Regions from separate parts of the Streptomyces sp. NPDC055189 genome, predicted to be linked through region 2. Evidence: riboswitches for the same ligand, from Rfam matches in the RefSeq annotation. Region 2 holds a riboswitch; the other holds the start of a gene.
What was found. A riboswitch is a leader RNA that binds a small molecule or an ion and turns the genes downstream of it on or off. The one in region 2 is predicted to bind cobalamin.
Positions count from the first base shown of each region.

Region 1: linked by a shared signal. The riboswitch ahead of cobN (cobaltochelatase subunit CobN) and the one ahead of ACWFR3_RS24695 (ribonucleoside-diphosphate reductase subunit alpha) in region 2 are both predicted to bind cobalamin.

Region 1 is NZ_JBSGSG010000019.1:109,954-113,303, reverse strand. It holds gene cobN (cobaltochelatase subunit CobN) at 1-1,876, opposite strand, end outside; cobalamin riboswitch at 1,946-2,097, opposite strand; gene cobG (precorrin-3B synthase) at 2,146-3,350, shown strand, end outside.
Region 2 is NZ_JBSGSG010000037.1:18,425-21,774, forward strand. It holds gene ACWFR3_RS24695 (ribonucleoside-diphosphate reductase subunit alpha) at 1-2,269, opposite strand, end outside; cobalamin riboswitch at 2,406-2,529, opposite strand; gene ACWFR3_RS24700 (hypothetical protein) at 2,630-3,350, shown strand, end outside.

The sequences.
Region 1 (3,350 bases), on a different contig from region 2:
CGGCCTGGATCAGGGTCCAGATCTGGGCGCGGATCGCGGGCAGCTTCGCCGGGTCCATCGACGCGATCTGGGCGTGCTCGTCCAAGAGTTGTTCGAGGCGGGCGATGTCGCCGTAGCTGTCGGCGCGGGCCATCGGCGGTACGAGATGGTCCACCAGGGTGGCGTGTACGCGCCGCTTGGCCTGCGTGCCCTCGCCCGGGTCGTTGACCAGGAACGGGTAGATCAGGGGCAGATCGCCCAGGGCCGCGTCGGGGCCGCAGGCGGCGGACAGGCCCGCGTTCTTGCCGGGCAGCCACTCCAGGTTGCCGTGCTTGCCCAGGTGGATCATCGCGTCGGCGCCGAAACCATTGTCGTCGGCGGAGGCGGCGATCCAGCGGTAGGCGGCCAAGTAGTGGTGCGAGGGCGGCAGATCGGGGTCGTGGTAGATCGCGATCGGGTTCTCGCCGAAGCCGCGCGGCGGCTGGATGAGGATGAGCAGGTTGCCGCGGCGCAGCGCGGCCAGGACGATGTCGCCCTCCGGGTTCTGCGACCGGTCCACGAACATCTCGCCGGGCGCGGGACCCCAGTGCTCCTCCACGGACTCGCGCAGCTCGGCGGGGAGCGTCGCGAACCAGCGGCGGTAGTCGGCCGCCGGGATACGGACGGGGTTGCGGGCCAGCTGCTCCTCGGTGAGCCACTCCTGGTCGTGGCCGCCCGCCTCGATCAGCGCGTAGATCAGCTCGTCGCCGTCGCCGGAGACCAGGCCGGGCACCTCTTCGGTGCCGAAGTCGTAGCCCTCCTCCTGGAGGCGCCGCAGCAGGGCGACGGCGCTGGCGGGGGTGGCAAGGCCCACCGCGTTGCCGATGCGCGAGTGCTTGGTCGGGTAGGCGGACAGGACGAGCGCGACGCGCTTGTCGGCGGCCGGGATGTGGCGAAGGCGCGCGTGCCGTACGGCGATGCCGGCCACGCGGGCGGCGCGCTCGGCGTCGGCGACGTAGGCGGGCAGACCGTCCTCGTCGATCTCCTTGAAGGAGAACGGCACCGTGATCAGCCGCCCGTCGAACTCGGGAACGGCGATCTGGCTGGCGGCGTCGAGCGGGGATACGCCCTCGTCGTTGTCCTCCCAGTCGGTGCGCGAGCTGGTGAGGCAGAGCGCCTGGAGGATGGGCACGTCCAGGCCGCTGAGGGCTCCGGCGTCCCAGGACTCGTCGTCGCCGCCCGCGGAGGCTTCGGCGGGCCGCGTGCCGCCCGCCGCGAGGACCGTGGTCACGATCGCGTCGGCGGCGCGCAGTTCCTCGATGAGTTCGTCCTCGGGGGTACGCAGCGAGGCGACGTACAGCGGCAGCGGGCGGGCGCCGGCGTCCTCGACGGCGCGGCACAGCGCCTCGATGAAGGCGGTGTTGCCGCTCATGTGGTGGGCGCGGTAGTAGAGCACCGCGACGGTCGGTCCCTCGATGTCGCGGGCGGTGCGCTCCAGCGGGCCCCACGAGGGCGCCGCGGCGGGCGGTTCGAAGCCGTGGCCGGTGAGCAGGACGGTGTCGGAGAGGAACCTCGCCAGCTGCTCGAGGTTGTCGGGGCCGCCGTGGGCCAGGTAGGCGTGGGCCTCGGCGGCCAGGCCGATGGGCACGGTCGAGGCGGCCATCAGCTGGGCGTCGGGGGCCTGTTCACCGGTGAGGACGACCACGGGGCGGCCGGTCGCGATGACTTGGTCGAGGCCGTCCTGCCAGGCGCGCACGCCGCCAAGGAGACGTACGACGACCAGATCGGTGCCGTCCAGGAGCTGCGGAAGGTCCTCGAGCGCGAGCCGGGAGGGGTTCGCGTAGCGGTAGGTGACCGGGCCGTTTGCGGCGCGGGCGCTGAGCAGGTCGGTGTCGGACGTCGACAGGAGCAGGATCATGCGGCGTCGTGCCTTCCTCGGGGTGTCCACGCCCCGGGTGGTGTCGATGGCGTCTCCCCTGCTCGAGCGGACGAGAGCTCGGGGAAGGGAGTTCCTGACTCACCCGGCACCAGGACCGGGTTCACAGTGGCGGGACCGCGCCGGAATCGCACCGGGCTTCCTCCCCTTGTCGCCGTCTGTGGCGACGACGGGCCGGCCGGCCCGTCGCTAGGAATACTAAGGGCCGATCAACTACCGGGGGGCAGGCGGACCTGCTGCGATAGGTCGGTATGCTCGCCGCCATGCCCCCATCGGTCCCCTCGCCTGCGCTCTCGGGAGACGAGTCTGCCCGCAGCCGTGGTGACGCCTGCCCCGGGACGCTTCGGCTGCACCGGGCGGACGACGGGGCACTGGCGCGCGTCCGCGTTCCGGGCGGTCTGCTGTCCGCGGGGCAGGCCGATGCGCTGCGGGAGCTGGCCCGGCACCTCGGAGACGACGAGTTGCATCTCACATCCCGCGGCAATGTGCAGTTGCGCGGGCTGCGTACGGACTGCGGGAACGAACTGGCCCATGTCCTGGGCCGCGTGGGGCTGTTGCCCTCCGAACGCCACGAGCGTGCGCGCAATGTGGTGGCCTCCCCGCTCTCGGGACTCGACGGCCGAGGAGAGCGGGACGTCCGCCCGTGGCTGTCCGCCCTGGACGAACTGCTGTGCACCAGCGATCGGGCCGCCGATTTGTCCGGCCGGTTCCTGTTCGCCCTCGATGACGGCCGCGGCGACGTGGGCGCTCTCGGCGGGGACGTGACCCTGACGGCGCGCGGCGACGACGAGGCACTGCTGCGGATCGGCCCATCGCAGGACGCCGTTCTCGTACGTTTCGCGCAGGCGCCGCAGGCCGCCCTCATCGCGGCCGAGACCTTCCTTGACCAGGCGGCCGGCACGGGTGCCTGGCGCGTGACGGATCTGCCCGACGGCACAGGACCGCTCCTCGACGCGGTCGCGGACCGGTTGCGGCAGGCCGGGTTCGCCCCCACCCCCGCAGCCGCCCCGCTCCCCCGGGATGCGGGCGGCCCCTCCCTCGGCATCGTGCCCGGCCCGCACGACACGGCCGCGCTCTCCCTCGGCCTGCCCCTGGGACGCGTCAGCGCACCCCAGTGGCACACCCTGACCGACATCGCACGCGACCACGGCAACGGCGAGTTGCGCCTGACCCCCTGGCGCGGCATCGTCCTGCCGGGAGTCGAGCGGCAGAAGGCCGCGGAGCTCCTGGAGAACCTGCGGGCGGCCGGGCTCATCACCGCATCCGACTCCCCCTGGACCGGCGTGGGAGCCTGTATCGGCCGCCCCGGCTGCGCCAAGTCCCTGGACGACGTACGCGCCACGGCGACGGCCGCCCTGGGTCCCGTGGGGGCGCTGCCCGTCTACTGGTCGGGCTGCGCACGCCGGTGCGGCCATCCCCACGGAGAGTGGATCGACGTCGTCGCCACCCCCGAGGG
Region 2 (3,350 bases):
CCGGGCGCGAACGCAGGTAGTACGTGGTCTTCAGACCCTGCTGCCAGGCGTAGGCGTACATCGAGGAGAGCTTGCCGATGGTCGGCGTCTCCAGGAACAGGTTCAGGGACTGCGCCTGGTCCAGGAACGGCGTGCGCGCGGCGGCCATGTCGATCAGGCCGCGCTGCGGGATCTCCCACGCGGTGCGGTAGAGGTCGCGCACCTCGGCGGGGATCCAGCTGAAGCCCTGCACGGAGCCGTTGGCCTCGCGCAGCGCCTCGCGGGTCTGGGCGTCCCAGACGCCGAGCCGTTTCAGCTCCTGCACCAGGTAGGCGTTGACCTGGAGGAACTCGCCGGACAGCGTCTCGCGCTTGAAGAGGTTGGAGACCTGCGGCTCGATGCACTCGTAGACGCCCGCGATGGACGCGATGGTGGCGGTCGGCGCGATGGCGAGCAGGAGCGAGTTGCGCATGCCGGTGACGGCGATACGTTCCCGCAGCGCGGCCCAGCGCTCCGGCCAGGTCAGCTCGACGCCGTAGTGGTCGGGGTGCAGGACGCCGCGCGCGGTGCGGGTCTTCTCCCAGGCGGGGACGGGGCCGTTGCGCTCGGCGAGGTCGGCGGACGCCTCGTACGCGGCGAGCATGATCCGCTCGGCGATGCGCGTCGAGAGGGCGCGCGCGGCGGGGGAGTCGAAGGGCAGCTTCAGCTGGAAGAAGACGTCCTGCAGACCCATGGCGCCCAGGCCCACCGGACGCCAGCGGGCGTTGGAGCGGCCGGCCTGCTCGGTCGGGTAGAAGTTGATGTCGACCACGCGGTCGAGGAAGGTGACGGCGGTGCGGACGGTCTCGTCGAGCCGCTCCCAGTCGATGTCACCGGCGGCCGTGTCCACGAACGCGCCGAGGTTCACCGAGCCCAGGTTGCAGACGGCCGTCTCCCCGTCGTCCGTCACCTCCAGGATCTCCGTGCAGAGGTTGGAGGAGTGGACCGTGTGGCCGGGCTCCGCGGTCTGGTTGGCGGTGCGGTTGGCGGCGTCCTTGAAGGTCATCCAGCCGTTGCCGGTCTGCGCGAGGGTGCGCATCATGCGGCCGTAGAGGTCACGGGCCGGGATGGACTTGCGGGCGAGCCCGGCGGCCTCGGCCTTGCGGTAGGCGGCGTCGAACTGCTCGCCCCACAGGTCGACGAGCTCGGGCACGTCGGCCGGCGAGAACAGCGACCAGTCCTGGTCTGCGGCGACCCGGCGCATGAACTCGTCCGGGATCCAGTGCGCGAGGTTGAGGTTGTGCGTACGCCGCTGGTCCTCACCCGTGTTGTCGCGCAGCTCCAGGAACTCCTCGATGTCGGAGTGCCACGTCTCCAGATAGACCGCGGCGGCGCCCTTGCGACGCCCGCCCTGGTTCACGGCGGCGACCGAGGCGTCCAGGGTCTTGAGGAACGGCACGATGCCGTTGGAGTGCCCGTTCGTGCCGCGGATCAGCGAACCGCGGGCGCGGATGCGGGAGTACGAGAGGCCGATGCCGCCCGCGTGCTTGGAGAGGCGCGCGACCTGGTGGTAGCGGTCGTAGATGGAGTCCAGCTCGTCCAGCGGGGAGTCGAGGAGGTAGCAGGAGGACATCTGCGGGTGGCGGGTGCCGGAGTTGAAGAGCGTCGGCGAGGACGGCAGGTAGTCCAGGCGGCTCATCAGGGCGTACAGGGAGGCGACTTCGTCCACCGAGCGGGTGCTGCCGTCCTCGGCCAGGCCGCTCGCCACGCGCAGCATGAAGTGCTGCGGGGTCTCGATGACGTGCCGGGTGATCGGGTGGCGAAGGAGATAGCGGCTGTGCAGGGTGCGCAGGCCGAAGTAACCGAAGCGGAAGTCGGCGCCGTCCTCGATGGCGGCGTCCACGAGAGAGTCCAGGCGCTGAGCGTGGTCCACGACGAACTCGGCGGTGCGGTCCGCGATCAGGCCCTCGCGATGCCCCACGGCGACCGAGTCGGAGAAGCTGCGCACGCCCTGCGAAGCGGCCTCGTCCCGGATGCTGAGGCTGAGCAGCCTCGCCGCCAGCTGCGAGTACGTGGGGTCCTCGGAGATGAGCCCGGCGGCCGCCTCGGTCGCCAGCTCCCGCAGCTCCGCCAGGTCCGCCCTGGCCGAGCGGCCCCGCAGCGCGGCGGCGGCGACTCTGCCGGGGTCGGCGTCGGGGAGGTCGGCGGTCAGTTCGGTCAGGGTACGCAGCAGCGCGGTTCCCGGGCCGTCGGCGGTCTGCTGACCGTCGGTGGTCTGCGCTGACGCAGGTTCGGCTGGCGCGATGGTCACGGAGCACTCCCTCGCTCGGCTCGGAGCCTTGAGGAGGGGAGGCGTGACACACGGGGGCCGCAACCGGGCACGGCTGCGCTCCGCGTCCACCAGCCCATTCCACGAGGCCCGGACGTCGTCGGCACCCGAACCGGGCGGAACGGGTGCGCTGTCGACAGGTCCTCGGACTCACGGGCACGACAAATGCGTACTCATACACCGTTGCGGGACAGTTCCGGACTTGCACCGGATTCCCCTGCGGCGACAGCGAGCACGAGCATACATCTTGTGCTGGCTCTGAGCGGCAGCCCCATATCTTGTGTCGGTGCGTGTATCGCCTAGGGTGGCGGCCGAACTGAAGGCCGAACAGGGGGAGACGGCGTGCGAGGTCGGGTCGCGGGTTGTGCCGCGCTGTTGATGATGCTGCTCAGCGCGTGCGGTGGCGGTGAGGACCAGGTGAGGAAGGCCGATCCGAAGCCCGTACCGACGCAGAAGCGGACCGGGGCGGTCGGGGTCGACGACAAGGCCGATCCCCGCAAGGTCTTCACGGAGGCCGAACTCAAGGCCGCTCTGCTGCCCGCGAAGGAGGTCGGGCCGAAGGCCAAAGCGTACGACGTCACCACCGGCCTCTCCGGGCTGCATTACGCCGACGGCGACTGGGGCAGCTGCGCTCCCGGCAAGGACGCTCGCGAGGAGTTGGCGCGACTGCGGGGGAACAGCGCGGGCCACACGGTGCGTCCCTTCCCGGGTGCGACCGAGGACAAGGACCCCTTCGTCCACGTGAGCCTGGTCTCGATGCCGGTCGAGCGGGCGCGGCGCCACGTCGAACTGCGCAGGCAGCTCAACGACGCGTGCCCCCGCGTCACCGTCGACACCGAGGGCGCTCCGGTGCAGGAGCACCACACGGTCGGGAAGCTGCCCGACCTCGGCGACGAAGCCATCGTGGAGAGCACGCGGACCACGGGCGGCGACGAGTACGACGGCACCGCGCGCCACAAGGTCGAGGTGCGGGTCGGCGGCGTGCTCGTGCTTGTGGACGCGGGCACCGACAAGGACGTGGCGACCCTCGCGGCGGCCAAGGCGGCCGCACATGTCCGAACGG